2 regions of the Scopulibacillus cellulosilyticus genome follow, and region 2 is predicted to be linked to the other one. Evidence: riboswitches for the same ligand, from Rfam matches in the RefSeq annotation. Region 2 holds a riboswitch; the other holds the start of a gene.
The links. A riboswitch is a leader RNA that binds a small molecule or an ion and turns the genes downstream of it on or off. The one in region 2 is predicted to bind S-adenosylmethionine.

Region 1 (16,431 bases), on a different contig from region 2:
GTGACCGGGTCATTAAGAAAAATTCTGGTGCAAGTTTAATAGATATTGGCGATGATGTTGCCTGTTTGGAGTTCCATTCACCAAATAATGCAATAGGATTAGATATTTTAGATATGATCCGTAAATCTGTAGAAGAGGTAGAAAAGAATTATAAAGGTCTTGTCATCGGGAACGGGAGCAGCAACTTCTGTGTTGGCGCCAATATTGCATTTATGTTAATGGCGGCTCAAGATGACGATTACTTTGAACTTGAACTCGTTGCTAAAAAGTTTCAACAAACAATGATGCTTATGAAGTATGCAAATAAACCAATTGTGGCCGCGCCTTTTAACATGGCACTTGGCGGCGGCGCTGAAGTTTGCTTGCATGCAAATGCGCAGCAAGCTTCAATAGAAACTTATATGGGACTTGTTGAAGTGGGTGTCGGTCTTATTCCCGGCGGCGGCGGCAACAAAGAGCTGTATATTAGGCATCTTGAACAATTGCCGAAAGGCGTGCCTGTTGATTTAACGGCGGTTTCAAACCGTGTGTTTGAATTAATTTCCACAGCAAAAGTTTCAACGTCTGCAAATGAAGCTGTCCAAAATGGCTATATTCGCCGTTCGGATCGTATCAGTATCAATAATGATCATCTATTGCATGATGCCAAGCAATATGCCATCCAGCTTTATGAAAGCGGTTATCAACCGCCGGTTAAAAAGAAAATTCCTGTATCAGGGGAAGCAGGCTATGCCGCTATGCTGATGGGGGCAAAGACGATGGCAATGTCGGGTTATGTTTCCGAACATGACATGAAAATTGCTGAAAAACTGGCTAAAGTTCTTTCAGGGGGTACGCTGCCGCAAGGTACAGAGGTTGATGAACAATACTTGCTTGATCTTGAACGCGAAGCATTCTTAAGTCTTATTGGTGAAGCAAAGACCCAGCAGCGTATGCAGCATATGCTTTTGAAAGGAAAACCGCTTAGAAACTAAAAAAGATGTTCAAATAGTCCGGGAAACAGGTGCTCCTGCTACGTTGCATATTCAGGGAAGTTTCTCCAACTTCTCGTCACAAGGCTCAGGATGATGTTCAGGCAGCTGCCTGGCTGTCGAATTTCTTCGTTGCGTCGCCGCTCCGGTTCTTACGTAGATACTTCCTACGTTCCGATCCTCGCGGCTTCCGCGCCTCGAACTTCCGACGCACAGGACGTGCTAGTACTGGTGTTGTCACATGGACGTGACGTTTTTAGCCAGTATCGGCCCTGTTTGTCCGCCTTTTTGAACAGTTACTTTAGAAGGGAGAGAAAAATATGAATAAAGCAGTTATTGTTTCAGGTGCCAGAACACCGGTAGGCAAAGCAAATAAAGGCAGTTTCCGGAATATGCGTCCGGATGACCTCGGCGCTGTTGCTGTAAAAGAAACGTTAAACCGTTCAGGATATGAAGGCGATATTGATGACCTGATTATCGGCTGTTCGATTCCGGAAGCTGAACAAGGATTAAATATGGCAAGAATGATTGGCGCTCTTGCCGGCGTATCAGAACAAACCCCGGCGATTACTATTAATCGTTATTGCTCATCAGGGCTTCAAAGTATCGCAAATGCGGCTGAAAGCATCATGGTCGGCAGGGCTAATGCTGTTGTTGCCGGCGGAGCGGAGACGATGTCCCTGATACCAATGGGCGGTCATTTAATTAAGCCTAACCGAAAATTAGTTGAAGAAGCTCCGGAATATTATATGGGAATGGGGCAAACCGCTGAACAAGTGGCACAAAAATATGGTGTTTCAAGAGAAGACCAGGATGCATTTGCTTTAAGAAGCCATCAGCGGGCAGCTAAAGCACAAGACGAGGGAAAATTTGATGAAGAAATCGTTCCTGTTGAAGTTATTAACCGCTGGCTCGATGAAAATAACAAAGAACAGGAAAAGACTTTTCTTGTAAAGCAGGACGAAGGCGTACGCAGAGATACAACAATTGAAGCTCTTTCAAAATTAAGACCTGTTTTTCATGTTAAGGGTTCAGTAACAGCGGGGAATTCTTCACAAACGAGCGACGGAGCAGCGGCGGTATTAGTGATGAACAGTGAGAAGGCGAAAAGTGAAGGTCTAAAACCAATGGCAAAGTTTCGGTCCTTTGCGGTAGCCGGGGTACGGCCGGAGGTAATGGGAATTGGCCCGATAGAAGCGATTCCCAAGGCACTTAAAATGGCTGGTCTCTCTTTGAATGACATTGGTGTTATCGAGCTAAATGAAGCTTTTGCATCACAGGCTGTTCAAGTCATCCGATCGCTTAATTTAAATGAAGACATTGTTAATATTAACGGCGGTGCTATTGCACTTGGCCACCCGCTAGGCTGTACAGGCGCAAAATTAACGCTTACATGCTTGCATGAAATGAAAAGACGCAATGCCCAATTCGGCTTGGTTACTATGTGCGTCGGCGGCGGCATGGGTGCCGCAGGTGTTTTTGAATTAATTAACAATTAATTTTACTAAAAGTAAGTGTTCAAAAAGGAGGACAAAAAGAGCCGAGAAGTTCGAGGAACGAAAGTCTCGAGGACCGGAGCGTATGGAAATAATACGTGAGGACCGGAGAGACCGAGTGACGAAGAAATTCGATAGCACTTTTTCCCGGACTTTTTGAACAACCTATAAAGGAGGAAGCCAAGAATGTCAAAAACTAGTGAAGCTTTAAAGGGAGGCGGATTCTTAATTGATACGATCTCCCCTGAGCAAATGTTTACCCTTGAAGATATTTCTGAAGAACAAAAAATGATGGCAAAAACAACTGAAGATTATATTAAAAAGGATGTTCTTCCGCATATTGAAGAACTGGAAAACAAAGATTTGGAATTAACGAAAAAACTGCTTAAAAAAGCGGGGGACTTAGGCTTATTGGGAGGTGATGTACCTGAAGCATACGGCGGTTTAGGTCTTGATAAAATTAGTACATCATTAATTACAGAAAAGTTCTCTTTAGCTAATTCTTTTTCATTAAGCTACGGCGCACATGTCGGTATCGGCTCTTTGCCTATTGTTTTATTTGGAACAGAAGAACAAAAGCAAAAGTACTTGCCGGATCTCGCTTCAGGCAATAAATTTGCAGCTTATGCACTTACAGAACCAGGATCGGGTTCAGACGCCCGCGGTGCAAAAACAACAGCGAAGTTAAATGATGAAGGCACACATTATATTTTAAATGGAGAAAAACAATGGATCACAAATTCGGGCTTTGCTGATGTATTCGTTGTTTATGCACAAATTGATGGCAAAGATTTTTCAGCATTCATTGTGGAAAAAGACTTTCCAGGTGTATCAACAGGGGCTGAAGAAAATAAAATGGGGATTAAAGCTTCTTCAACCCGCACACTAATTTTAGAAGATGTGGCTGTTCCCAAAGAGAATCTTCTCGGCGAGCCTGGCAGAGGCCATATAATTGCCTTTAATATTTTAAATATTGGCCGTTATAAATTAGCGGTCGGGTGCGTCGGTGCCTGTAAGCGCGGGGTAGAACTGGCTGTTCGCTATGCGAATGAACGCCAGCAGTTTAAACAGCCGATTTCAAACTTCAGACTTATCCAAAATAAGCTCGCGAATATGGCTGTTAAAACGTATGCGACCGAAAGCTCTGTATACCGTACAGTTGGTCTGTTCCGCGACAGATTGGACCAGTTGTCTGCAGAAGAAGCAAACGATGGTAAAAAGATGGCTGAATCTATTGCTGAGTACGCGTTAGAATGCTCGCTAAATAAAGTGTTTGCCTCAGAATCACTGGATTATGTTGTTGATGAAGCTGTGCAGATTCATGGCGGATACGGTTATATGCAAGAATATGAAGTTGAAAGAATGTACCGTGACTCACGTATTAACCGCATTTTTGAAGGGACAAATGAAATTAATAGATTGATTGTTCCGTCAACATTGCTTAAAAAGGCGATGAAAGGTGAATTGCCGCTTCTTGAAAAAGCTCAAACCTTACAAGAAGAATTAATGATGCTAATGCCTGAAGAACCAAGTGATGAACCGCTTGAAAAGGAAAAATATATGCTGAATAATGCTAAAAAGGTTTTCTTAATGATTGCTGGATTAGGTGTACAAAAGTTTGGCAAAAAATTAGCAGACGAACAAGAAATACTGGCAAATGTCGCAGACATTGTGAGCAACATTTATGCTATGGAATCTGTTATTGTCCGCACTGAAAAATCAATAAAAAAGACTGGTGTTGATAAGTCCGCTCAAAAATTATTGATGACAGAAGTTTATTGTCAAGAAGCTTTTGATGACATTGAAAAGTTAGCAAAAGAATCCTTATTAATGACAGAAGTTGGGGATAATCTGCGCATGATGTTATCGGCTTTAAGAAAATTGACTCGCTATACGCCGAGTAATCTTGTTGATAAGAAGCGTCTTATTGCTAAAACGCTAATTAAGGAAGAAAAGTTTACAGTTTAAGAGGATGTTCAAAAAGTCCGGGAAAAATAGCTGTCGAATTTCCGCGTCAGCTGGCTCCTCCGCTCCTCACGTATTAAAGACATACGCTCCGGTGCTCGGAGGCGGCGCTTCCTTGAACTTCTCGGCTCTTTTTGTCCTCCTTTTTGAACACGTATTTTAATTTTTTCTTGCGCCTTCTTTAAACGTATTCCTTTTTAGCTCTCCAATTAATTGGGGAGTTCTTTTTTTTAATACTAAGATACAGACATTTTTGATATAATATATAAAACTTAGCAAGCGCTGTACACAAGCTTGCCGGCCAGCTCTTATACTTTCGCATTGCATTTAAAATTAATGAAAGTATATAAAACGTAAAAAGGGAGGCGCTTTCTTTGGCGAAAATTATTAATGAGATTCAAATGGGCGATTATACCGTTTCTTTGCTTGAACATAACGGTCATCAATATGTTAAGCTTACATCAGGAGTGCATGGTAATGTTCTGGAAATTGAACGGACTAAAGACGGGCTTAATTTTCGAGAGGTAGAAATTGGCGGTGCTGATCTGTCATATGAACATTTGGCTATCATGCTTATTTTCATTGGAGCGGATCAAGATCTTGTAAATGAAATCGACAGAATAAATAAAATTAGAAATTCATATAAATCTTAAAATTCAATAACCGGATGGGGGTTTTACCATGTTAACGGTGTATAGTTATCCTAATTGCGGAACATGCCGCAAAGCGAAAAAATGGCTTGATGACCACAATCTTCAATATCAAGAAGTACATATTGTTGAAACACCGCCAACAAAGGCTGATCTTGCTGACTTTCATAAAAAAAGCGGTCTGCCGTTACGGAAATTTTTCAACACCAGCGGACAGAAATATCGTCAGTTAGGGATGAAAGATAAAATTAAAACCGCAACCGATGATGAATTGTTAAATTGGCTGGCTTCAGACGGTAAACTTATAAAACGTCCGATAATTACCGATAATGAACATGTCACGGTAGGATTTAAGGAAGAAACATTTAATGAAGTATGGGGTTAGGTAATAAATGGCTTGATGACAAACTTATTTTTTAATAAGATAAGTATGTTAAATTATAATTGTTATTACTTTGGAGGGATTATTAATGAACGTACCTAAGGAATTGAAATATTCAGAAGAACATGAATGGGTAAAAGTTGAAGACGGTAAGGTTCGCATCGGCATTACAGATTTTGCTCAAGATGAGCTTGGAGATATTGTATTTGTTGAATTACCTGAAGCCGGTGACGAAGTTGAAGCGGACGAGCCTTTTGGAAGTGTAGAATCTGTTAAAACAGTTTCTGAATTATATGCTCCTGTCAGCGGTAAAGTTGTAGAAGTTAACGAAGATTTGGATGACTCTCCTGAGTTTGTCAATGAATCTCCATACGAAAAAGCATGGATGATTGTTGTAGAGCCAAGCGATGAATCTGAAATTGAAAAATTAATGGATGCAGACGCTTACGAAAAAATGACGAGTGAAGAATAAAAGATTTGTTCAATAAAGAGGGACAAGGATTTCTCCTGAATTTGAACATTCTAGTCCATGCCTGCTAGACAAGCTTTAGCAGGCTCTATTAGTACTATCGCTTCTTACCGAAACGATAGTTTTTGCATGATCTCAATTTTGAGGATTTTGGTGGTTAGATGAAGGAAATATCTGAATCTGATTATTTAATACAAAATGAACAGGATACTGCACTTTTCTTTGTCAGTCCATTTTGCGGTACGTGCCAGTTAGCTGAACAAATGCTGGATATTGCGATACGCGCGGCAAATCCAGATTATTCAGTATATAAATGCAGGGTATCCGAATGGCCTGAAACTGTTGCTCAGTTAAAAATAAAAAGTGTTCCTTGTTTGGTTTTCATAAGGAATGGTACAGAAAGTTCAAAACTTTACGCATTTGAGTCAGTTACAACGCTTTATCAACATTTAAAAGGTTAATATTGGGGTTAGAGTTAATGCCTCTCACTTAAATGGAGAATAATGGGTTAAAGATTACAATTGTTAAATGAAAGTCTTCCCATTGTTAATAAATTGTATATTTATAAGCGGCTAAAGAATGTTATAAAAGATTACGAGGCCTTTTTTAAGAGGCTTTGTTTTTTTCTTTAAAATCTTTAAGGAAAAACTTTTAAAGATTTTTACACATTTTCTATGAAACTAAGCTTTTTTATCTATACTAAAATTGGTTAAGTTATATATTTAATTTAAATTTATTAAAGAGTACGTAGAATATTAACAGAAAATGACCGCCTATAAAGATAAAAAAAGTGACATGATTAAAGTGAGAGGTGAGATCGTGAAAGCTAAAAAATTACAACCCATAACAACAGAATCAACTAATGCTTTCACCCTTGAGGATAGGATCCATAAAATTCAACAAGGTGATGAAAAGCTTAGAAACGTCATAATAGATTCATATCAACCTTTTATAAAAAAAGTTGTTTCCAAAGTTTGTAATAGATTTATCGATCATACAATGGATGAATACAGTATTGGATTAATCGGATTTAATGAAGCCATGGATCAGTATCAGCGCGGACAAGGCAGCAAGTTTTTGACCTTTGCGGATATGGTTATCAGACGACGGATCATTGACTATATTAGGAAGGAAGCAAGGCAAACTAAAACGATTTATTTAAATCAAACGGAAATAGACGAAGAAGGCCAGCAGGAAGAAAGTTATATTCAGCAACGGGCAGCGATAGATTTTTATGAAGCGCAATGCCAAGTTGAGGAACGGCTCGAACAAATTGAAGTATTTAAACAATTACTATTAGACTATGATATTACTTTTAATGTATTAAGTAAGAATTGTCCAAAGCACGTAGACGCACGTGAGAATGCGAAGCGGGTAGCCAAAACTCTGGCTGACCATCCCGAAATGGCCCAGCATTTAAAGGTTAAAAAACAATTACCAATTAAAGATCTTCTACAATTTGTGTCGTGCAGTCGTAAAACGATTGAAAGGAACCGAAAGTATATAATAGCTGTTGCACTTATTTATATTGGCGGGTTCAGTGCATTGCAGTCGTATATTGAGCCGGAAACCCTGTAGCAGGAAGGAGGGAGCAGGTGAGTCGAGGGATACTGATGTCTAGAGAAGGGCGCCGCGGGGTTTTATTAACAAAAGACGGCGCTTTTGAATCAATTAAATTGAAAAGGGCGGCAGATGTGTCTGTTGGGGAATCTATTCTTGAAAATGATCTTTCACATCCGCTTCCCTTTTATATGAAAATTTGGATTCCTACTCTGGCAGCTTGCTTTTCTCTGATATGTATTTTTATTCTTATCAACGGAATGATAAAAAATAAAGCTGTGGCTGCTTATGTAAGTTTTGATATTAACCCTAGTATTGAAGTGAGCGTTAATAGAAAGTTGCATGTACTTTCTGTTAAACCGATGAACGCTGATGCAAAAGCTATTTTAGAAGATCCAAATCAATATATCAAAATGCCTCTTGAAACGTTTGCGTTAAAAGTTGCCGGGAAGCTTGCGGACAGCGGCTATTTTAAAGATCACCCGGAAGTGTTAATCACAACAGCGCTTACTAATCATATTAGTAAACATAAACGGGCAGGTTTCAGCAAACAAATGGATCAAGCTGTTGAAGGATTTTCTAATCAGAAAGCTTTTCAAAAAAGCTTAGGTCATTGTGAAGTGCTTCCAACGACAGTTAAAATGCATGATAAGGCAAAGAAAAGAGGATTATCTACCGGGAAATATCTTGTATACTTGGATGCATCAAAATATAAAAAGGATTTAACAATTGATAAAGCGAAGCAATTATCGGTAAAAGAAATGAAACAGTATGAACAACCGAAAACGGATTCAAACAGCAATAATATAAATAATTCAGTTCAAACCGAGCCTGTTACCGATAAAAGTCATCAATCGACAGGTAAGACAGCGTCTGATTCGTCTTCTGATGATGTAAACCATCATATAAATGACTCTAAAAATCCTCATACATCTAAAGATAAACCAGTAGATCATCCTGGCGGAAAGCAAGGTATATCGAATAATGACAGCGGAAATAAAAAAACGAATCCTGAGTCTTCAACAAAGACTTATCATCAGCCAAAAAAACAATCTGAGGGTTCCCGGCCCGTTCATCGATCGTCATCTGCCGTGAAGAGTAAGCCAAAGGAAAAGGTTGCAAGAAATTCGTACAGGTCAGAGGCTAAGCCTAATAAAGAAAATGATTCTCATCGACCTATAGCAAAACCAAAAAAACAATGGCCTTATCAGTCTAAGGCTAATCCTTGCGGCCGTATATCTCACCATCCTCAGGAAAAACCAAGTAAAGGCTCGCATCACGATCCTAAAGGAGAGCACAAATATCAAGAAAAGCATGGCCCGAAACAGGACCATAAAAATGAACATTAAAAGAGAGCGTTCATGCTCCGATCTTGGTTAAGAGGTGAAAGATGATGTTAAAAGAAACATCCGAAAACTTCGTCCAAACACTTTTGCAAAAGCCTGTATTACAGCCATTATATAAAAATAGAAGTTTTATTTTGCAATTGGACGATAAAAAAGAGACGGTTTGGATATCGTTTTGCAATGGGGAATGCGAATTATTGGATGAGCACCCTGATAATATTGATGTCTATGTTTCAGGCGAGGAAAATCAAATAGTTGCCCTTATTAACGGTTCTGAGAGATTAATGGTTTTGGAAAAAGAAGGGCGCTTAAGAATTGATGGATTAGAGCGCCACTTACTTGTCTTAGAATCACTTTTTTTGTTGACAGGAGATGCTTCGCGTTCACTTCATTACTGAACTTAATGCTTCTATAATGTCGTAAAATGATGATTTGTCACCAAAGGTATGTATGATTTGATGCTGCTGATCCATGATAACGGTTGTAGGTACACTGGAACAATTATAGGCATCATAAGTCTTTGTTCCCTCATCAAGAAGTATCGGAAAAGGGAGTTCATGTTCACGGGCAAATTGGGGACCGTCTTTTTCCGTACCTTCCCTTCCCGTAACATTAACGGTTAAGAAAGCTAATTCATCTTTATTCAATGATTGATAAAATTCGACTTTTTTAGGCAGATCTTTCTGACAATCAGGACACCATGATACCCAAAATGTAATCATAACAGGTTTGCCTTCGAAATCGGAAAGTTTAACTTTTTCTTGTGTCTGTAAATCGGTTAATTCAAAATTTGGTGCTTTCAATTTTTTAAGCCCCTTTCCATAGTTAAATCTTAAAAATTCTTTCTATGGAAAGTATAGCTTTACCAATTACATAAGTCCAGTTGACACTAAGTTAACTGGGTGATACTATATTGTTAATATTTATTATACTTTCTGAATGTTTAAATCAACTAAAGGTTGAAAGTAAAGTGCGGCTATGCAGTTGACTGTGCTTAAAGCTTGGCACCAGCCAAGTCCTATTTAACTGATAATTTTAAATTTGAATAAAGTTTTCTCTTATCCAGAGAGGCGGAGGGAAAGGCCCGATGAAGCCCGGCAACCTCCAAGCAATTGCTTGGAAAGGTGCTAATTCCTGCAGGAGTTTAAATACTCCTAAAAGATAAGAGCGGTGATAAACCCCTCTTATCGGAGGGGTTTTTTTAATACTTGAAAAACTAAATATACTTAGGAGTGGTGAAATGACAATTAATGTTGCTTTACTTGGATTAGGAACGGTTGGTCAAGGTGTTTACGAAACAGTTATTAGTCATCAAGAGGAACTGTATAAAGCTATTGGTGAAGCTGTCAGGATACCTGTCATTTTAATTAAAGATTCCTGTAAAAATAGAAAAATAAATGGCGGCGTTGAAGTGACAACAGATTTTAACGAGGTATTAAAACACCCTGTTGATGTCGTTATAGAGGCAATTGGCGGTTGTGAGCCTGCCTATAATTATCTAAGGAAATCTCTGGAAAGTAAGCTGCCTGTCATTACAGCGAACAAGGAGCTATTGGCTAAAAAGGGTAAGGAATTAAAGAAAATAGCCGATGATCATCAAACACAACTTGCTTTCGAAGCGTCAGTTGCGGGAAGTATCCCAATTCTGCATATGATTAAAGACTATCTTAAGGTAAACCGTATACAAAGAGTGGAAGCCATTTTGAATGGGACGTCTAATTTTATTTTAACGACGATGCGGGAGAAGATTCAGTCATTCGAACAATCGCTTGCGGAGGCCCAGCGGCTGGGTTATGCGGAAGCTGATCCTTCTAATGATGTTTTAGGCTGGGACGCTTTCTATAAAACAATGATCATCAGCGACCTTATTTACAATGAGCAGCCTGATTGGAATGATGTTGTCCGAAAGGGAATCGATCAAGTGACACAGGAAGATATTCTTGCCGCTGAAGAGAGCAAAGAAAAAGTCAAATTAATTGCTGCCTTATCACGATCATCTAATGGACAAATCGAAGCCAGCGTTGAACCGTTAAGAATCAAGCCGGATCATCCCCTTTACGCCATTGAGGGTGTTAATAACGCTGTAAGGGTTAAAACTGATTTGGCCGAAGATTTAGTTTTAAGCGGTCCGGGGGCGGGAGCATTGCCGACTGCAAGTGCTATTATTGAAGATTTCGTTGCGCTTTTCAAAAATAATAAAAGTATAAAGAATAATGATCCTGTGCCTTTAGGAGGGTATTGACAGAGCTTTACCCTAGTGCTAATATACTAATATCTTAAAAACTTTAAAAATCTCTTATCAAGAGAGGTGGAGGGACTGGCCCGATGAAGCCCGGCAACCACCCGGCTCTCAATTAGCTATAGCTAATTGAATGACGGGTAAGGTGCCAATTCCTGCAAGCAGCGGCTTGACAGATAAGAGGGAGAAGCGTACGAATACTTATCTCTCTATCTGTCCAGGTAGAGAGATTTTTTATTTTAGTAGGGTAAGGGGTGACAACATGATTAAACTCAATAACATTAAGAAATCTTATCATTCAAAAAAAGGTGCCGTCGAAGCGCTTAGCGGCATTGATTTAGACATAAAACAAGGCGAGATTTTTGGCATTATTGGCTATAGCGGCGCTGGTAAAAGCACTCTAATCCGATTAATCAATATGCTGGAAACACCTACTGCAGGCAGTCTCATTGTTGACGGCAAAGAAATGTCCAGCTTATCAAAAAATAAATTGCGTGAGGCAAGAAAAGACATCGGTATGATCTTTCAACATTTTAATCTGCTATGGTCGAGAACTGTAAAAGGCAACATCTCATTTCCGCTTGAAGTAGCTGGTGTCAAAAAAGCCGAAAGAAAAAAGAGAGTACAAGAGTTAATTAAGATTGTCGGCTTAGAAGGGCGTGAAAACGCCTATCCGTCACAATTAAGCGGCGGACAGAAACAGCGTGTCGGCATTGCAAGAGCCTTGGCCAATAATCCTAAAGTATTGCTTTGTGATGAAGCAACGTCTGCACTGGACCCGAAAACGACAAATGCGATACTGGATTTACTCGTTGATATTAATAAAAAGCTGGGATTAACGATTGTTATGATTACTCATGAAATGCACGTGGTTAAAAAGATTTGTCACAAAGTAGCGGTTCTTGATAAAGGGCAGATTGTCGAGGAAGGTAATGTTTTAGATGTCTTCCAACAACCCAAAATGGCGATCACAAAAGAATTTGTTAAACAAGTGACACAAAATGATGAAGCAGAGGAAGCTGTTGATTTTGTAAAACAAGCTCATCCATCGGGTACCATTGTTAAATTATCCTTTAAAGGGGATTCAGCCAATCGGCCGGTTGTTAACGAGCTATTTCAGCAGCAGCTTGTTGAAATAAATATTTTAGAAGGTAATATTTCACAAACACAAAACGGGGCGTTTGGAACTTTAACCCTTCTTATTGATGGCGCAACGCACGAAGTAAAAAGAGCAATAGATTTTATTGAAAACCAAGGAGTTGGAGTTGAGGTGATACAAGATGCTGCACAGCTTATTTCCTAACGCTGATTGGAACGAGATTTGGCAAGCCATATTACAAACGCTCTATATGACTGTCATTTCAGTTGTAGCTACAGTCATTTTAGGAATTATTTTAGGATTGTTATTATTTGTAACAGCAAAAGGCAATATGTTTGAAAATAAAATCATATATAAGTGTGTTTCAACAATAGTCAATATTTTCCGTTCCATTCCGTTTATTATCCTTATTATATTGTTGATCCCGATAACGACATTATTAGTCGGCACCATGTTAGGTTCAACGGCAGCACTTCCAGCTCTTATTGTTGGTTCTGCGCCATTTTACGCACGTTTAGTTGAGATAGGACTCCGGGAAATCGATAAAGGTGTCATTGAAGCCGCACAAGCTATGGGAGCAAGCAAATGGCAAATTATCTGGAAAGTGTTATTACCCGAATCATTGCCTGCATTATCTTCAGGAATAACAGTCACAGCAATTGCTCTTGTTGGTTTTACAGCAATGGCTGGAGTCATAGGTGCAGGCGGCTTAGGGACGCTCGCTTATAACGAAGGTTACGAGCGCGGAAATAATGATGTCACTATACTCTCAACAATTTTTATTCTTATTATTGTCTTTATTTTACAATTTATAGGGGATTTTATTACAAAAAAATTAGATAAAAGATAGGGGAAGAAAAAATGAAGAAGATATTCGCACTAGTCATTAGCCTAAGTTTAGTATTTCTTTTAGCTGCATGCGGCGCTAGTAAAGATGGAAAAGGCGGTAAAACTACAACGTTGACAGTAGGTGCTACACCTGTCCCTCATGCCGAAATTCTTGAGAAAGCAAAGCCAATATTGGCAAAACAAGGTGTTAATCTTAAGATTGTTAAGTTCCAAGATTATGTAACGCCAAATAAAGCATTAGCATCTGGAGATATTGACGCCAACTATTTCCAAACCGTTCCATATTTAAAAGTACAAGAAAAGAAAAACCATTATGACTTTAAGGATGTAGGAAACATTCATGTTGAACCGATTGGTATTTACTCAAAAAAATATAAAAGCTTAAAACAGCTGCCAAAAGGCGCTACAATTATTATGAGTAATTCCGTTTCTGATGAACCGAGGATGCTGTTGCTGCTTCAAAAAGCGGGGCTCATCAAATTGAAAAATGGCGGCAATATTAACTCAAGAATTGATGACATCACTTCTAACCCAAAACATTTAAAAATAGAAGCAAAATATGATGCAGCTATGCTTCCGAAAATTTATAAAAACGGTGAAGGGGACGCTTTGCTCATTAATACAAACTACGCATTAGATGCTGGCCTCAATCCGAAAAAAGATGCCATCGCTATGGAAAATGATAAATCTCCATACGCTAATGCGGTCGTTGTCAGAGCTAAAGATCAAAATAATCCTGCTGTTAAAAAGCTGGTAAAAGTTTTACATTCAAAAGAAATTCAAGATTTTATTAATAAGAAGTATAAAGGCGCGGTAGTTCCTGTTAAATAACATTAAAGTATCGAATGAATCAATTGTGTTCTTGACATACTAAAACTGAACTTCCATAGAAGAGAGGTATTAATGTGGAAAAAGAACACGTTTCTGCGAATGTCACTGAACAAATTCTTATGGATTATAAGACGGGGCTTCATGAATTTGAGCAGAAGATGCCCCATATTGCTGATAAATATAATGAATTTACCGCAGCCTGTTTTAAAGAAGGAGAACTTGACCAAAAGCAAAAACAATTAATTGCCCTTGGCATAAGTATCTACTCACAAGATGAGTACTGCATTGTTTATCATACGAAAGGCTGTATGGATCAAGGGTGTACTGAAAAAGAAATTCTTGAAACGATTGGCGTAACAGCAGCTTTTGGCGGCGGGGCTGCAATCAGCCAGTCTGTGACTTTAGTTCAGGATACTTTGGATGAACTGAAACAAATGAAGCACTAGACAACATTGAAATACAGAGGAATATCCAGCTATTCTGCCCTTCCAGTTGGTGAAAGCCATAGATAAGGTGACAATATCAACTATTGTCTGAAATGTAGCAAATTCCACTTTGGTAGTTAATCTTATTTATGTTAACCTAACCTTTGTAAAACATTTTGAAAGGGATGGTTTATTATTAACACCCAAAGTCAAATCAGGCTTTTACACACCAGTGAAATGGAAAAAGCGATGCACCAATCTCATGGTATTGGATACGCTGAATATGAGAGAAGCTTAGAAAAAAGACTTGAAGTTGAAAAATCACGAGAAAAAGATTACCGTAAATGTAATATTATTGCCGCTGAGCAAGACCATAAATTAAGTCAGTCATAAAAATTATTAGGAAAACCAGTCCTTATGACTGGTTTTTCCCCTTATAAGGGGAAATTTTCTACATAAACATTATTTGAAATGTAATTGGATTTGATATAAGATTGTAATGAGAATAGATTGAGAATAAAACTCTACTTATTAATGTAGAAAAAGACAATTTATGATAAATAACTGGAGGTATGACCATGTCTGTACCAAACCTTAAAATCGACAATCTTCATGTTTCTATAGAAGATAAAGAAATAGTTAAAGGGTTTAATTTAGAAATTAACGGCGGGGAAATTCACGCGATTATGGGCCCTAACGGCACCGGTAAATCTACGCTTGCTTCAGCATTAATGGGGCATCCTAAATATGAGATTACAGAAGGTTCCGTAATGCTTGACGGTAAAGATGTTTTAGAAATGGAAGTTGACGAAAGGGCTCGCGCCGGCCTTTACTTAGCGATGCAATATCCAAGTGAAATCAGCGGTGTTACGAATGCCGATTTCTTAAGAACAGCGATTAATGCACGCCGCGGTGAAGGAAATGAAATTCCGCTCATGAAATTTATCAAACAACTTGATAAAAAAATGGATTTGCTTGATATTGACCAGGAATTCGCACAGCGTTATTTAAATGAAGGGTTCAGCGGCGGCGAGAAAAAACGCAACGAAATTCTTCAATTAATGATGCTTGAACCAAAGATCGCTATCCTTGACGAGATCGATTCAGGGCTTGATATTGATGCGCTTAAAGTTGTTGCAAAAGGCGTCAATGAAATGCGTTCCCCTGAATTTGGATGCTTAATTATTACTCACTACCAACGCTTATTGCAATATATTACACCGGACAAAGTCCATGTTATGATGCAAGGCCGTATTGTAAAATCAGGCGGACCTGAACTTGCACAACGCCTTGAGGATGAAGGTTATGACGGTCTGAAAGCAGAGCTTGGCATTGAGGACGAAGCAGAAGAACAAGAAGTTTAAGCCATCAGGCATTCAACATTAGAGCATTCAAGTGTGATCTTGATGAGGTAGGAGGAATAATATGTCAACGGAAATAACAGGGGTTCAATACGACTCGGAATATATCAAAAAGTTTTCCCAAGATCGTCATGAACCGGATTGGTTTACTGAGTTTCGTTTAAAAGGACTTCAATTGGCTGAAGGGCTTCCAATGCCAAAACCTGAAAAAACGAGAATTATTGGCTGGAATTTTACTGAATTTGAACATAAACCATCAGCAAGATCTATATCTTCGTTAGAAGACTTACCTGTAAATATTAAACAATTGGTCGGACAAGGTGAACAATCAGGAAACGTACTTATTCAACATAATGGAACGCCTGCTTATCGCGCTTTATCAAAAGAGCTGCAGGACAAAGGTGTCATATTCACTGATCTTGAAACAGCTCTTAAAGAACACGGCGATTTGATCAAAAAATATTATTTCACAGATGCAGTAAAAGCTGATGAAAACCGTTTAACTGCCCTTCATGCGGCGTTGGTTAACAGCGGAACATTCCTTTACGTTCCAAAAAATGTAGAGGTCAGTGTGCCAATACAAACAATCTATTGGCAGGAAGATCCGAATGCAGGCTTTATCAACCATGTCATTGTTGTAGCTGAACAAGGCAGCTCAGTCACTTATGTTGAAAACTATTTGTCAACTGAAGAGAGCGGAGCGCCTGTTGCCAATGTCGTTACCGAGGTTTTCGCAGGAGATAATGCTAAGGTTCAATTTGGTTCAGTTGATAACTTTTCAAAAGACA
Region 2 (16,431 bases):
ATTAGTCCAATTGTACATAATAAAAGGATTGGCTTGTCGTAAAGAAGCTCAGATGTAAATAAAGGCTTGGCGTAAATCGCAAAACCAAGTTTTTCAAATAAAAAATCAAGAGATTTAAATTATGTAATTGACAATTAACTATTAACTGTCTACAATGAAAATCAAATTAAACCCAGTAAATAAGTTGGAAAACATGGTTTTGTTCTCTGATTGAAATAAAGAAAATTTAAAAAATAAAGGTAATGGAATTTATTGAGTACTTTCAAAAATGCTTGAGGGAGAGGTTCACGGTGGGTAAAGTTTATCTTGTTGGCGCAGGGCCTGGAGATCCTGATTTAATTACGGTAAAAGGGATGAATTGTATTAAAAAGGCCGATGTCATTTTATATGATCATTTGATTAATAAAGATTTACTGAATTATGCAGATCAGGCAGCTGATCTCATTTATTGCGGGAAATTGCCGAATTACCATACGATGAAACAAGAGACAATTAATCATTGGTTAGTGAAACTCGCTAAGGCCGGAAAGACTGTCACAAGATTAAAGGGCGGGGATCCTTTTGTTTTTGGCAGGGGCGGTGAAGAAGCTGAAATACTGGCTAAAAATAGCATTGATTTTGAGGTTGTTCCGGGTATTACCTCGGGGATAGCGGCATCTGCTTATGCGGGCATTCCGGTGACTCACCGGGACTTTAGCTCATCGGTCGCATTTGTAACGGGCCACCGCAGGGATGAGGAAGACGCGGAACACTATTGGCAGTGCCTGGCTAAAGGCATTGACACATTGGCCATTTATATGGGAGTCGGTCAGCTGCCTGACATTGCACAAAAGCTAATCGCTTATGGACGTCAAAAAACAACACCGGTCGCGCTCATCCACTGGGGTACAACAGAAGAACAGGAAACTGTTACAGGAACATTGGAAAATATTGTTGATAAGGCAAAACAATATCAAATAAAAAATCCGACAATGATAGTTGTCGGGGAAGTTGTACATCTCCGGGAAAAGATACAATGGTTTGAAAAAATTAATAAAAATGAAGCAGAGCGTTTGTCATCTTAACTCAGGAAAGTTGTGAGATTATGCAGGCGATTTTATACATTGGACATGGAAGCCGTGTTCCAGAAGCAACCAGGCAGGCAAGAGATTTTATCGAACAGTGCATAAAGCAAATTTCAGTGCCGATTCAGGAAATATGCTTTTTGGAACTGGCGGAACCAAACATTCTTGAGGGCATTGAGCGCTGTGTTAATAAAGGGGCGACAAATATTGCTGTTCAGCCGGTGCTTCTTCTTGCGGCAAAACATATCAAAAGAGACATCCCGTTAGAACTGGAAAAAGCTAAACAGCGTTTTCCGAATATATCAATACATTACGGCGGTCCGTTGGGTGTTCATGAGAATATTGTTGATATCTTAGCGGAAAGAATTCGCGAAAAAAGCCCGGATAAATCAAAGGATGCCATGGTACTGCTTGTGGGCAGAGGAAGCAGCGACCCTGATATTAAGAAACGTATGGCACAGGTAGCGCAAATGCTGCAAAATAAATATCGTTTTCAGTCTGTAAAGGTATGCTATTTAACAGCGGCCCGGCCATCTTTTAAAGAAGGGCTTGAACAGGCTGGGAGTTCTGGATACAGCGAAGTTTTTGTCGTTCCATATCTTCTTTTTACCGGTATCTTGATGAAAGATATCCAGAAGGAAATAGACAATTTAAAGTCATATCAGCCAAATTTCACGCTATGTCAATATCTTGGTTACCATTCAAAGTTGAAAGATGTTTTATTAGAGCGTGTCAAGGAGCTCATTCCCGAACTTGGAGGAAAGGTTCATGACCCACTATCCAATTAATCTGGATTTAACTGGTAAAAAGGCTGTCGTTGTCGGCGGGGGACACGTTGCATCAAGAAGAATAGCTTTTCTTCTTCAATCTAACGCATGTGTATCAGTTGTGAGTCCTGATGTTTCCAATGCGATAAATCAGTTTATTGAAAACCGTCAAGTTACCTGGTACCGAAAGAATTTTGAGCCGGAGGACATTATTGATGCGTTTATTGTCATTGCTGCTACAAATGATAAGGACGTGAACCGGCAAATTGCTGACAGTGCGGGCAGCCGGCAGCTCGTTAATGTCGTGAGCCAGCCTGAATTAGGGAATTTTGAAGTCCCGGCTGTTTTAAAAAGAGGAAAGCTGACAATTAGTGTTTCTACAAATGGGGCAAGTCCCAGTTTAGCGAAAAAAATCAGAGACAATCTTTCTGATAGATTTGATGAATCTTATGACGATTATCTTGAGTTTCTCTTTACATGCCGCAAAAAGATTCAGGAAAGCTCTTTACCCATCGAAGATAAAAAAACAATTTTAAATAAATTACTGGATCCTGTCTATCAAAACCCACAAATACAAGATGAAATATTAGCTTCATTTGAAGCATTTATTGAAGATTATTAGCTTAGTAGAGATAAAGCAATATTAGTTGGAAAACCTTTCACTTAGATTGAAAGGTTTTTTTGATTTACAAAAAATCCTTCTGTCCGTCGAATAGTTTGCTATAATGTTGATTGACTAATTGTAAACAGGTGGGTGAACCCTATGGAAACAAAAGAATTAGAAATTCTGCAAATACTGGAGAAAAACAGCCGTTTAGATATTGATACAATAGCAAAAATGACTCAGCTTACAGTTGAAGAGGCTAAAAATATTATTAATAAGCTTGAAAAGGATAAGGTGATTCTTGGATATTCAACGCTGATTGATTGGCATAAAGTTTCAGATAACCATGGGGTGACCGCGATGATCGATGTTAAAGTAACCCCTGCGCGCGGTGTCGGGTTCAGTAAAATTGCCGAGCGAATTTACAAATTTCCTGAAGTTAAGGCAGTTTATTTAATGTCCGGCACTTATGATTTGTCTGTTTCGATTGAAGAAAAGACAATGGCAGAGGTTGCCGAATTTGTTTCTGAAAAACTGTCAGCGTTAGACTCTGTCGTTTCAACGACCACTCATTTTATTTTGAAAAAATATAAACATGATGGTGTTGTTATTGACGGGGAACAAGAAGATAAAAGGATAGTGGTGTCACCGTGACTCTAATGGAATTAAAGACGAAGCAGGATTATTTATCAGATACAGTCAAAAAAATGAAGCCTTCAGGCATTCGCCGCTTCTTTGATTTGGCATCTCAAATGGATAATGTGATTTCGCTCGGTGTTGGTGAACCGGATTTTGTCACCCCGTGGCATGTCATTGAAGCAAGTTTTCATTCTTTAGAGAAAGGTTATACCGCATATACAGCAAACGCGGGATTACCAGCTTTACGCGAAGAAATTTCAGGTTATTTAGAGAATAATTTTGGTGTCAGCTATAACCCTGAAGAAGAGGTTATTGTTACTGTTGGTGCAAGCCAAGCGATCGATATAGCTTTGCGTGCGATTGTAAACCCTGGAGACGAGGTTATTGTTGTTGAACCTTGCTTTGTTTCATATGCCCCTTCGGTTGAACTTGCCGGCGGTGTACCTGTCTCGGTTCATACGAAGAGTGAAGACAATTTTAAATTACAGCCTGAACAATTAGAAAGAGCGATTACGCCAAAAACGAAGGCTGTCATCTTCTGTAATCCGAATAACCCGACTGGAACGGCATTAACAAAGCAGGAGTTGGCATCTATTGCTGAAATTATTGAAAAGCATGATCTGATCCTTTTATCTGATGAAATTTACGCTGAGCTTACTTTTGATCAAAAGCCAATCAGCTTAACGTCTATTTCTGAAATGAAAGAGCGAACCATATTAATTTCCGGATTTTCAAAAGCTTTCGCTATGACAGGCTGGCGGTTAGGCTATGTTGCCGGGCCGAAAGAGATTATTAAAGGGATGCTGAAAATTCATCAATACACGATTATGTGTGCACCAACTATGGCGCAATACGGGGCGCTTGAAGCGCTTCAAAACGGCAGGGAAAATGTCAGCCACATGGTGCAAAGTTACCGTCAACGCCGCCATTTTATCGTTGACTCCTTAAATGAAATCGGACTCGATTGCTACCTGCCCGGCGGAGCCTTTTACGCATTTCCTTCGATTAAGAGCACCGGCTTAACATCAGAAGAATTTGCAGAAAAATTATTACTTGCCGAAGGTGTGGCAGTTGTCCCAGGAAATGTGTTTGGTGACAGCGGTGAGGGGCATGTCCGCTGTTCTTATGCAACATCCATTGAACAACTCCAGGAAGCTGTAACAAGAATGGGACGTTTTATGAAAAGTTTATAGGTATAAAAAGAGGCATCATTCAGTCTGAATGATGCCTTTTGGTTTGTATATTCAGTAAATTATTTAATGTCAGCTTTTAAAGATTGTTTGTCAATATGGCGGTTCGCTTGTTTTCTCAAGATTTAAGAGAGATATTCAGGGATTAAGAGCGAAATTGAGAGATTATGAGCGACGTTCAGGAATTAAGAGCGAAATTAAGATTATGAGCGTTATTCAGAAATTAAGAGCGAAATTAGGAGTTTTAAGAGCGACATTCGAAATTAATAAGTAATTTTTTAAGGTTACATGTCTAAAGGTATCTTATATTTTGGCAGAGAATGAATTAAGAAAAGGCTATAAGATTATGCTTCAAGATTATGACGACTAACAGCCATATTGGAGGTTAGCAGATATGGAAAAACTCAAAGAGGATATATTGACAATGATTGAGAAAGCAGGAGGCACTTGGGGGATTGTTATTGAGGATTTAGATCGAAACTTACGATGGGGAATAAATGAGCACGTCCAATTCCCGGCAGAAAGCGTCATTAAGATTCCTATTATGGCAGCTGTTTTTTCGGCAGTAGAGAAGCAGCAAATCAGTTTAAGCGAGGAGATTGTTTTAAAACGTGAAAATCTTGTTGGCGGATCAGGCATCTTACAGCATTTAACGCCAGGTATCAGGCTGCCGGTATTCGATTTGTTGACTCTTATGATCGTTCAAAGTGATAACACGGCGACAAACATGCTTATTGATCTTGCCGGTATTAAGCATATACAACAGACATTAAGGGACATAGGTATGGAAGAAAGTTCATTTCAGCGTAAATTGATCATTTACCCGGCGGATACAAATAAGAGAAATGTTATAACAGCCTCTGATATATCTGTATTATTAAACGCATTGGCAACCGGGAAAATAGTTTCCCGACATTCTTGCCAGCAAATGATCAATATTATGAAAAAACAGCAAATACGCAATGGTTTGCCGGCTTATTTACCGGACCCTGATCCGGAGATGATTGGCGGCATGCCAAAGTGGGAATTAGCGAACAAAACAGGCTGGTCCGGTGACCGCCAACACGATGTCGGTATTCTTTATGCAGGTGATCGGACAGTAACAATCACAGCATTATCTCAAGGCGTTAATTCCGCTATTGCCTTAGATACATTGGCGAAGATTGGAAAAGGAATCTATTTGAACATAGGCTCTGATTGTGGATAACTTCAATTTTCGGGGTCTGACCCCAAAACTGTGGATAACAACATTAAATAATAGTTCCTGATATATAAGACTAAAATACGAGTTAATATTTCGAATTTTTCGGGTAAAGGTATATATCAACATTCTATCAATATATCCTTTAAAGGAGATGAATGAGAAATGGGGAATTATATTCGTATTGAAGGCAGTGAACGCATTCTGCCAAAAAATGCACGTAAAATTGATACGCTGGATCCTAATGAGCAGATGTCAGTAACGATATATTTGCGCCGCGGAAGCACAAAATCGAAATTAGAGAAAATGGTCAATGAAATGGCTGAGCGTCCGTTTTCCAAACGACAGCACCTATCACATGATGAATTTGCTGACGCTTATGGTGCAGATCCTGAAGATGTTAAGAAAATAGAAGAATTTGCCGATGAATATGATCTTAAAGTAGACGAAATAAATACTTCATCGGGAATTGTGGTTTTATCAGGAAAAGCCTCTTCTTTTAACCAAGCTTTTAATGTTGAGCTGGCAAACTATGAACATCCGGACTTTAATTACCGCGGTCATACAGGACATGTTTACATTCCTGAGAATCTTAATGATGTTGTCCAAGGGGTTTTTGGATTAGATAACCGGCCGCAGGCAAAACCCCACTTTCGCCTCCTAAAGGAGGATAATGCGGTATTAGATTCCCGTTCATCCGGCGTTTCCTATAAACCGACAGAAGTGGCAAAAATGTATAACTATCCTTCTGATATAGACTGCAGCAGCCAATGTATCGGGATTATTGAGCTGGGCGGCGGTTATCGGCAAGAAGATATCAAAACCTATTTTAAAGATCTTGGAGTATCGGAACCGCAATTGATCGATGTAAATGTTGACGGGGGAAAAAACAAGCCGACAGGTGATCCAAATGGTCCTGATGGAGAAGTTGTTCTGGATATTGAGATAGCCGCTGCAGTTGCCTCCGGGGTTAAAGTGGCAGTATATTTTGCACCAAATACTGATGCTGGTTTCTTAAAAGCAATCACGACAGCTATTCACGATAAAAAGAATAAACCATCGGTCCTTTCTATCAGCTGGGGAGCAGCTGAAAGTAATTGGACGAATCAGTCAATAAAAGCCATGAATCAAGCTTTTCACGATGCTGCAGCTCTTGGTGTGACAGTTTGCTGCGCATCAGGAGATAATGGTGCCTCTGATGGGGTAAACGATGGAAAGGCACATGTTGATTTTCCGGCTTCAAGCCCAAATGTTTTGGCATGCGGCGGAACGAAGCTTGAAGGTAACAACGGAGCAATTTCGCAAGAAGTAGTATGGAATGAAGGTAACAACGGTGCTACCGGAGGCGGGGTAAGCGACGTCTTTGAACTGCCGAAGTGGCAAGATAACGCTCATGTACCCACCTCTATTAATCCAGGCGGCAAAAAAGGAAGAGGGGTTCCAGATGTAGCCGGTGATGCGGACCCGGCGACAGGCTACAAAATTCTCGCCGATGGAAAACAATTTGTGGTTGGCGGAACAAGCGCTGTTGCACCGCTTTGGGCGGGATTGATTGCTAACATTAACCAAAAACTTGGAAAGCCGGTTGGCTTTATAAATCCGGCCCTCTATCAACTGTCTTCTGAGGACGGGGCTTTTCATGACATTACAAGCGGAAACAATGACAGCACAGATGAACATGGTTCATATAAAGCGAGTCAAGGATGGGATGCCTGCACAGGTCTCGGAAGTCCCGACGGTGCTAAATTGCTGAAAGCTTTAACCGATTCTGCACATAATTTATCAAAATAAGTAAAGAAAACTTGCCAATTGATACTTAAAGTTCAAAAAAGCCAATAAATTTTTTGAATAAGTATTGACATGAATTATATTTGGTGGTAACTTTTTATTTATACTTTCAGAAACTTCACTTTTAAATATTATTTTCAAAACTCTTATCAAGAGTGGCTGAGGGACTGGCCCTTTGACGCCCGGCAACCTGCCCGGCACTCAGGAAAGATTGACTTAGGTTAATGCTGAGTGTTGGGCAAGGTGCCAATTCCTGCAAAGCATCGATATGCTTTGGTAGATAAGATGTCGTTTGAGCGGACGGCAGGCCACTTCTTGATGGTCTGCCTTTTTTTATTTTTAGAGGATGTTCAAAAAGTCCGGGAAAAATAGCTGTCGAGACTGTAAGGTAAAGTGCTCCTGCGCCGGCGCTTCCTTGAACTTCCGACGCACAGGACGTGCTAGTACTGGCGTTGTCACATGGACGTGACGTTTTTAGCCAGTGTCGGCTCTTTTTGTCCTCCTTTTTGAACACACACTATTGGATAATGTGGAGGGGATTTCATTGACAAAGGAAAAAATTGAAACTGTATTAGCTCAAATTGGTAATTATAGCTGTCAGAGAACCGGGGCAATTAGTCCGCCTGTCTATTTTTCAACGGCTTATAGACATAAGGGTATCGGAGAGTCTACAGGATATGACTACACGAGAACCAAAAATCCGACCAGGGATGAATTAGAATCAGCAATTGCCAAACTTGAAGGCGGCGACCGGGGATTTGCGTTTAGTTCAGGCATGGCTGCCATACAAGCGATTATATCTTTGTTTGAAAGCGGGGATGAAGCCATCGTTTCTGCGGATCTTTACGGCGGAACATACCGTTTATTTGAAGATTGTGCCAGAAAATGGGGGATGAAGTTTCACTATAATGACCTTCAATGTCCGGATGAAGTAGAAAAACTTATTAATGATCGGACAAAGGCTATTTTTGTTGAAACACCAACCAATCCGCTTATGCAGGAAACGGATATTTCTTTACTTGCAAAAATCGCCAGAAAACATGAGTTAATTCTCATTGTCGATAATACCTTTTATACTCCGCTTTTGCAGCGGCCAATTGAGGAAGGCGCCGATCTTGTTATACACAGCGCGACAAAATATCTCGGCGGACATAATGATGTGTTGGCAGGGTTAATCGTAACCAAAGGCGAGGAGCTGTCTGAGAAAATTGGAAACTACCAAAATGCGGCAGGCGGCGTGTTGTCCCCTTTTGATTCATATCTTGTTATGAGAGGTATGAAGACACTCAGCCTTAGAATGAAACAGCATGATGAAAATGCCCGTAAGTTAGCTGAATATTTACAGAATCATCAAGCTGTTACTGATGTCTTATATCCCGGCCGGGGCGGCATGTTAAGTTTTCGGATTTTAAAAGAAGATTGGGTTAATCCTTTCTTGAAAAATTTACGGTTAATCGCTTTTGCAGAAAGTTTAGGAGGATTGGAAAGTTTTATCACCTATCCGGCTACACAAACCCATGCAGATGTTCCTGAAGAGATTCGCATTAAACAAGGCGTATGCAATCGTCTGCTTCGCTTTTCTGTAGGGATTGAACATACTGATGACTTAATTAGCGACCTGGATCAAGCATTTAAACATGCAGAAGAGGAGGCAGCGGAAAATGGAAAAACAGCCGTTTCAACTACAAACGAAACTCTTGCATAATACACAAAAGGTGGATCCTATAACAGGGGCGGTAAGCGTTCCGCTCAACCGCACATCAACATATCATCAATTTGATTTTGATAATTATGGAAAATATGATTACAGTCGTTCGGGAAATCCAACAAGGGATTCTCTTGAACAGGTGATTGCTGAACTTGACGGGGGCTATAAGGGTTTTGCCTTCGCTTCAGGGATGGCAGCCATATCAACAGCGCTAATGATCCTGTCTAAAGGTGACCATCTATTAATTTCTGAAGATGTTTATGGGGGAACATACCGGTTTGTCACTAAGGTGCTTCCGCGTTTCGGCGTTGATCATACGTTTGTTGACATGACGCAATTAGAGAATGTAGCAGCGAACATTCAGGACAATACAAAGGTTATCTATATAGAAACGCCGTCAAATCCGCTGATGAAAATTGCCGACATTCAGGGAATTGCCAAACTGGCTAAAGAAAATGATTGTTTAACCTTTGTTGATAATACTTTTATGACGCCGATTTTACAAAAGCCATTGGAACTTGGGGCAGATGTCGTTTTGTACAGTGCGACAAAATTTATTTCCGGACATAGTGATTGTATTGCCGGTCTCGCCGTAGCCGGGAATAAAGAATTAGCTGAACAAATCTACTTTTTACAAAATACGATCGGCGCTGTCCTTGGTCCGGATGATTCGTGGCTTGTCTTAAGAGGTTTAAAGACACTTTACGTCCGGATGGCGCAATCTTCCCGTTCAGCACAGCAAATTGCTGAATTTTTATCTAACCATCCAGCTGTTAAAGAAGTCTACTATCCCGGCTTAAATAATCATCCGGGCTGGGCTGTTCACAGAGCGCAAAGTCATGGACCCGGCGCTGTTCTATCATTTTCATTGACAGATGAACAGGCGGTTCGCAGCTTTACTCAACATGCCGAGATTACTGTCTTTTCCGTAAGCCTTGGTGCGGTTGAATCAATTTTATCTTATCCGGCAAAAATGTCGCACGCGGCAATGCCAAAGGAAGAACGGGAAAAAAGAGGAATTACAGACGGTCTTCTTCGTTTATCTGTCGGGTTAGAAAATCCGGATGATATTATAAAAGATTTTGAGGCGGCGCTTCATGCGGCAGGGAGATCAAGTGAAATAGAAATAGGAGGCTAAGACATGGGCTTTTTGGAAGAATTAAAGACCGGTATTTTAATAGCGGACGGTGCAATGGGGACGATGCTGTATGCTAACGGCATCGACCGTTGCTTTGAAGAATTAAATCTCTCTGAGCCGGAACAAGTACTAAATGTACATAAGGCTTATATCGAAGCGGGCGCCCGGGTTATTCAAACAAATACTTACGCGGCCAATGCTTTGAAACTGGCCCGCTACGGCCTCGAAGCAAATGTGAAAGCCATAAATAAAGAAGCTGTCCGGATTGCACGTACTGCAGCGGAAAATCATTCATATATATTAGGGACGATCGGTGCGATTCGCGGTGTTGAGAAAGATAGGGCGGTCTTAAATGAAATAAAAATGAGCTTTCTGGAACAGCTTTCTGTTTTACTGGAAGCCGGTGTTGATGGTATTTTACTGGAAACTTACTATGACTTTGAGGAATTGACAGAAGTACTTGATATCGCCCGAAAAGAGACTGAATTGCCAATCATTGCGCAATTATCAGTCCATGAACCGGGGGTATTACAAAACGGATTGCTGCTTTCCGATGCCTTTGAAAAGCTTGAAGATAACGGGGCTGATATTGTCGGTTTAAACTGCCGGCTTGGTCCCCATTATATGGTTAAATCCTTCGAGAGTGTTCCAATACCAAAAAAATCATATCTCTCGGCTTATCCTAACGGCGGCCTTTTGGAATATCATGATGGCCATCTGATGTACCGGACAGAGCCGGATTATTTTGCTAAGAATGCTGAGGCACTTGCTGAACAGGGCGTACGATTAATTGGCGGCTGCTGCGGAACAACGCCTGAACATATAAAGGCGATCACCAGTGCTCTGTCAAACTATTCACCTGTCAATGAAAAAGTCATAAAATCAGAGACAGAGGAAATAGATGTCAGAGAATCCGATATTAAAAAGCGCGAACCAGGTCTTAATGAAATCGTTCGACAACGTACATCGGTGATTGTTGAGTTAGATACGCCGAAAAAATTGAATTTCGGAAAGTTTATGGAAGGGGCCAAAGCCCTAAAGGAAGCAGGTATTGACGCGTTAACAATGGCGGATAATTCGTTGGCGACACCAAGAATTTCTAATCTTGCGGCAGCCGTTAATATTAAAAACGAATTGAATATACGCCCGCTTGTCCATATTACTTGCCGCGACCGTAATCTTGTCGGACTGCAATCGCATTTGATGGGACTTCACACATTAGGGATTGATCAGGTTCTGGCGATTACCGGTGACCCTACTAAAATTGGTGATTTTCCAGGCGCTACATCGGTATACGATTGTTCTTCGTTTGGCTTAATCGAACTTTGTAAGCAATTTAATCAAGGGATATCTTATTCAGGACAGCCATTAGGAGAAAAAACGTCTTTTTCCGTGGGAGCTGCTTTTAACCCTAATGTTCACAATTTATCTAAGGCTGTTCGCCGTCTTGAACGAAAAATTAAAGCGGGCGCCGATTATTTTATGACCCAGCCAATTTATTCTGAACAGCAAATCGAAGATATCTATGAAGCAACAAAACATCTCGACACGCCAATTTATATCGGGATCATGCCTTTAGTCAGTACCAGGAATGCCGAGTTTCTTCATCATGAAGTTCCAGGTATTCAATTGCCGGTATCAGTACGCGAGAAAATGGCGCAATGGGGAAATGACCGTGAAAATGCTGTCAGAGAAGGTATTGCCATTGCAAAAGGTTTAATTGATACAGCTGTTCAATATTTCAATGGGGTTTATCTCATTACACCATTTATGAGATATGATATAAGCGTCGAACTTGTTGAATACATCAATAAGAAAACGGCCCATTTGCATGTTTTATCAAAAAATTAACTGTTGTCATGAAACATCAGTCATTAGTTTTCCAGATCTTAAAAATTCCTCTTTTTATTTAAATCTGCCGCTGTACAAAGTAAACACTTTGTACAGCGGCAGATTATTTTACGTCTGCTAAGAAGTCCCCTTAAGGTTTGGCAATCAGACTTTTTAAATCAAGATTTTCATGTCAAAGTTGCCCAAAGTTCCATAGGATATATTGTATCTTTTTCTAGGAGTTGATTTTATGGGATTTACAGGAGGATATGGCGGCTACGGATACGGCGGATGCGGATATGGCGGAGGCTTTGCGTTAATCGTTGTTTTATTCATTTTGTTAATCATTGTTGGGGTGGCTTGTATTTACTGAAGATTAAGTTACCCCTTTAAGCAACCGAGATGAATTGTATAAAATTTCCTTGCTTTCTTTAAAAGGTCACCTGAAAAAGTGACCTTTTAAAAATGAAAATTTTACAGAGTTACTTATTTAATGGATTATTAATTATAATCCTTCATTTTGCACACTCGGATCATTAATCGCTGTGCTGATTGGATTATCAATACCATCCATATCATTAACATTGCCGAATACAAATTGTGATTTAACTAATCCAATATAAAAACCGATGCCATAAGCACTTTTACCATAATAGGTCCACCCCGGCTGGTTGCTTTCCCCAATAGAAACCGTTGAATTACGGGCTTGAGAATTAACATTTATTGCTCCAAAACTAAGATTAACAGTCATTCAATACACCGCCTTTTTACTACCAATAGTATATGGCCAGGCCGCTTTTTCGAACTAAATAGCTGTCATATGAAAACGTTTATTTTATGTAAATTGGTCATTATTCACTATACTTTTTTCACTTAACTGGTCATCCTCTGCTTCTCCTTAAGAAACAGCTTGAATAAATGACCATTGGACTTTTCAAGATATATAAGTTTGTTACTTAAAAAAAACCGGGGTCACCGGTTTTTTAGGTTCATTAACGTAAAATCCAGTTTCGGTATTTGAATCGAGAGCATAAAAAGGACAAACTTTAGCCATAAAAGCATAGACTATATAGTGAAACCTTTTAATTATAATTTGAGTCCGAATTTAAAAAATAGAGAAGTGATATGGAGGATTAACGCATGCGGACATTTATTGAAAATGCGGTTGTGATCATGGCTTCATTTAGGATTTTATCCGGATTAATAGAGATAACCGCGGCCATTTTAATACTTAAATTCAATTCAATTGAAAAAGGATTAATGATTAATAGTGCCCTTGCTTTGGTTGGTCCGGCTATTCTTATCATCACAACTACTGTCGGCCTTTTAGGCTTGACTGACCGCATTTCTTACCAGCGGATAATTTGGGTCATGGTAGGAGTGACGTGCATTCTATTTAGGGTTAAAGGGCAAACATAGACAGCCCTATATTTTTTGAAATTTGTATTAAGGCTTCAAAACAACTTTTATACAGTCATCTTCACGATTGTTAAAAATTTTGTAACCATGACTGGCTTCATCAAGAGGCATTTTGTGTGTGATAATGGCCTTCGGGTCAAACTCGCCATCGACAATTTTTTGATAAAGTTCCGGCATAAAATGAATGACCGGTGCCTGTCCCATTTTGAGTGTAATATTTCTAACCCAAAATGCCCCTAATGGAAACGCATTATAGTTGCTGCCATAGACGCCTGTCATTTGGACAGTACCGAATTTCCGAACGGCCTTTGTAGAAATTTGAATAGGACCAATCGTTCCGCCTTGCAGCTTTAACTTTTGTTCAAGAAATTCAAGTGTTGATTTCTTACCATCCATACCGACACAATCAATTACAATATCAGCACCGCCATGAGTCATTTCCTTCAAATGTTCTCCCATATCATCGTATTGGGTAAAATCAAATACCTCAACATTGTTGATTTGCTTAGCGCGATTGATGCGGTAGTTCAAATAATCTACGGCAATCACACGTTTTGCACCCTTCATCCAAGCAAACTTTTGCGCCATTAATCCAACTGGACCGCAGCCCAGAACAACTACCGTATCCCCTGATTTGACACCAGCGTTTTCTACACTCCAATAGGCGGTGGGTAAGACATCAGATAAAAAGAGAAGTGATTCATCTTCTAGTTCGCATGATTTAGGGATGACAAACGGTGTAAAGTTTCCAAATGGTACTTTAAGGTATTCTGCTTGTCCCCCAGGATAGTTTCCAAATTTTTCTGTATAGCCAAAGTAGCCTCCCGAATCATAATGGGGATTGGCATTGTCGCATTGACTTTCCATATGATGCTCACAATAAAAACACCGGCCGCAGGCAACGGTAAAAGGGATGACGACCCGATCACCTTTTTTAACCTTAGTGACTTCAGAACCAACTTCTTCAACAATTCCCATTGGCTCATGTCCAATAATATATCCTTTGGGCAAAGGCATATTTCCTTGGTAAAGATGCAGATCTGATCCGCAAATAGCAGTTGAAGTGATTTTTACAATAACTTCATCTTTTTTTTCTATTTTTGGTTCTTCAACTTGGTTAACTTGAACAGAATTCGGTCCCTGATAAGTTACGGCTTTCATAATAAGCAAGCCCTCCAAAAATGCTAATGTCTTTTTAACTATGTTTCGCTAAAAAGAGAAAATTATAACACATTTTTTATACGTTAGGCCTATAAAATGGCAGCAATGCAGCCAATTCGATGCAGAGGACAATTTTTAGATTTTAAGGTAAACGTTATTTTGTTTATCTAAGTTATATAAAGCATAAAATATCTTGAGGAGGTGCTATTATGGCAGAAGCGAATATTAAAGTAAACGACAATGGCCCTTTAGTCGTCACCGGGTCATTTGAACTGACAGATGCAGAAGGCAATGCATTTGAAACAAAGAAGGCGGTTTCTCTTTGCAGGTGCGGGCGTTCCTCTAACAAGCCGTTTTGCGACGGCACGCACAGAGAGATTGGCTTCGACAGTGCTCCTCGTGCTGATGAAAAGTAATCGAAATGAACCCTCGTACATAGTGCGGGGGTTTCGCAATATAAAATGAATAAAAGTTTCCTTATATTTTTAAAGAAGGATCGCTATGACAAATTACCTCCTAAAATACTGGCATTCCAAATAAACACAAAACAAATGGGAAAAATGTAATCAGGAGGGATAAATGTGTTAGATTTTTTATTTAGATATATTTGGACACCAATTGCCGTCTTTGTTTTAGGTTATATTCTCTTAAGATTAATGGGAAAAAAAGCAGTATCAGAAATGACGGGTTTTGAATTGTTATCCGTGTTAATTTTAGGTACGGCTATCACGGAGCCGATTGTCACAAAAAGGCTTGGCATTGCCTCTTACTATTCGGTTGCAATTGCTGTCCTGTATCTTATCTTTACAAGGTTAGGCCTTGTCAATCGCTTAAAAGGGATATTAAGTCCCAGTCCAACTGTTTTGATTCGAGGCGGGGAGATTGATGAAAAGGGGCTTAAAAAAGAAAAACTAACCGTTCAAGAGTTATTAGAAAATCTAAGAATACAGGGATATTCACAAACTAGCGATATTGAGATGGCAACTATGGAGACAGTTGGCAGAATTAGTTTCTTGCCTAAGTCAAATGTAAGACCTGTCCAACCAAATGATTTCCCTTTAGTAACCAAACCAACCTTTATAAATATTCCTATTGTTATTGATGGAACGATTATTGATCATAATTTAAAGTATTTGGATTTGGATCGTAACTGGTTATTATCCCAGTTAAACATCCACAATTTGGGGGAAGATGATATAAAAGACATTACCTTAGCTACATATAACCAAGAGGGGACTCTGGACATTGATACAAATCATGGTCCTAATCAAAATAAGGGGTCCTATAATTATAAGCCTGGAAAAGAAAATTAGCTTTTGATTGAAAAGAAAAAAGGACATGATCATGTCCTTTTTCCCTAGGTGAAAAACATTCTTCTGAAGGACTAATCAACAGCGGAAGGTCATACAAAATCATTTTATTTATAAACAAGAAAAATATATCTTGTTTATCTGAATTCCCATAAATTACAATTTACTTAACAAATTTTTGTTTTTAACTTTTTGCAAATCATCCTGTTATCCTTAATTTGAATTGGACTTTCTATTTAAATAGCCTTGTTCCGTTCCCAGTTCCCTATTTATTAATATTCCCATCTTATCTAAATCCGCTTTTGTTACAATACGGTCATCCTTTGACCAATCGATAGTATAAACGAAATAAAAGTGGTTTATCAATCGAAAAATAACCACCGAATTCGGGAATTCATCAAATATTGCCTTGATCCCGCGCCGCCTTGTAAATTGCCAATCAAGTAATTTCATTATTCGCCACCAACCATTTTTTAAACAAAAAGTGCCTTTCTAAGCTTATTATTTTAATAGAATGATAATCTGTTAACAACTGGGTATTATTAACATAAGGAATAAAGGAAGGCTAACTTTTTGTAAAGTTAAATGCTGATCGAAAGGAACAAATTAATG

Region 1: it holds a riboswitch for S-adenosylmethionine, as region 2 does, so the genes downstream of both, ACFQRG_RS15355 (homoserine dehydrogenase) here and ACFQRG_RS20510 (methionine biosynthesis PLP-dependent protein) in region 2, are expected to answer to the same signal.

What each region holds. Positions count from the first base shown of each region.
Region 1 is NZ_JBHTCO010000020.1:34,151-50,581, reverse strand. Features, by position in the region: gene ACFQRG_RS15410 (3-hydroxyacyl-CoA dehydrogenase/enoyl-CoA hydratase family protein) at 1-974, shown strand, start outside; gene ACFQRG_RS15405 (acetyl-CoA C-acetyltransferase) at 1,292-2,470, shown strand; gene ACFQRG_RS15400 (acyl-CoA dehydrogenase family protein) at 2,654-4,435, shown strand; gene ACFQRG_RS15395 (hypothetical protein) at 4,807-5,085, shown strand; gene ACFQRG_RS15390 (arsenate reductase family protein) at 5,114-5,467, shown strand; gene gcvH (glycine cleavage system protein GcvH) at 5,553-5,936, shown strand; gene ACFQRG_RS15380 (thioredoxin family protein) at 6,095-6,394, shown strand; gene sigI (RNA polymerase sigma-I factor) at 6,753-7,511, shown strand; gene ACFQRG_RS15370 (anti-sigma factor domain-containing protein) at 7,529-8,842, shown strand; gene ACFQRG_RS15365 (SCP2 sterol-binding domain-containing protein) at 8,884-9,237, shown strand; gene ACFQRG_RS15360 (TlpA disulfide reductase family protein) at 9,223-9,642, opposite strand; SAM riboswitch class I at 9,895-10,007, shown strand; gene ACFQRG_RS15355 (homoserine dehydrogenase) at 10,080-11,081, shown strand; SAM riboswitch class I at 11,133-11,261, shown strand; gene ACFQRG_RS15350 (methionine ABC transporter ATP-binding protein) at 11,341-12,381, shown strand; gene ACFQRG_RS15345 (methionine ABC transporter permease) at 12,359-13,027, shown strand; gene ACFQRG_RS15340 (MetQ/NlpA family ABC transporter substrate-binding protein) at 13,039-13,857, shown strand; gene ACFQRG_RS15335 (carboxymuconolactone decarboxylase family protein) at 13,977-14,303, shown strand; gene ACFQRG_RS15330 (YuzK family famiily protein) at 14,532-14,675, shown strand; gene sufC (Fe-S cluster assembly ATPase SufC) at 14,861-15,646, shown strand; gene sufD (Fe-S cluster assembly protein SufD) at 15,708-16,431, shown strand, end outside.
Region 2 is NZ_JBHTCO010000044.1:20,165-36,595, reverse strand. Features, by position in the region: gene cobA (uroporphyrinogen-III C-methyltransferase) at 291-1,064, shown strand; gene ACFQRG_RS20540 (sirohydrochlorin chelatase) at 1,085-1,852, shown strand; gene ACFQRG_RS20535 (NAD(P)-binding protein) at 1,833-2,453, shown strand; gene ACFQRG_RS20530 (Lrp/AsnC family transcriptional regulator) at 2,595-3,089, shown strand; gene ACFQRG_RS20525 (aminotransferase) at 3,095-4,267, shown strand; gene ACFQRG_RS20520 (serine hydrolase) at 4,659-5,471, shown strand; gene ACFQRG_RS20515 (S53 family peptidase) at 5,631-7,256, shown strand; SAM riboswitch class I at 7,397-7,540, shown strand; gene ACFQRG_RS20510 (methionine biosynthesis PLP-dependent protein) at 7,798-8,958, shown strand; gene metC (cystathionine beta-lyase) at 8,915-10,099, shown strand; gene ACFQRG_RS20500 (bifunctional homocysteine S-methyltransferase/methylenetetrahydrofolate reductase) at 10,103-11,950, shown strand; partial or broken gene ACFQRG_RS20495 (YjcZ family sporulation protein) at 12,225-12,302, shown strand; gene ACFQRG_RS20490 (hypothetical protein) at 12,435-12,680, opposite strand; gene ACFQRG_RS20485 (YqhV family protein) at 13,070-13,348, shown strand; gene ACFQRG_RS20480 (zinc-dependent alcohol dehydrogenase) at 13,376-14,509, opposite strand; gene ACFQRG_RS20475 (CDGSH iron-sulfur domain-containing protein) at 14,719-14,925, shown strand; gene ACFQRG_RS20470 (DUF421 domain-containing protein) at 15,091-15,822, shown strand; gene ACFQRG_RS20465 (hypothetical protein) at 16,033-16,272, opposite strand.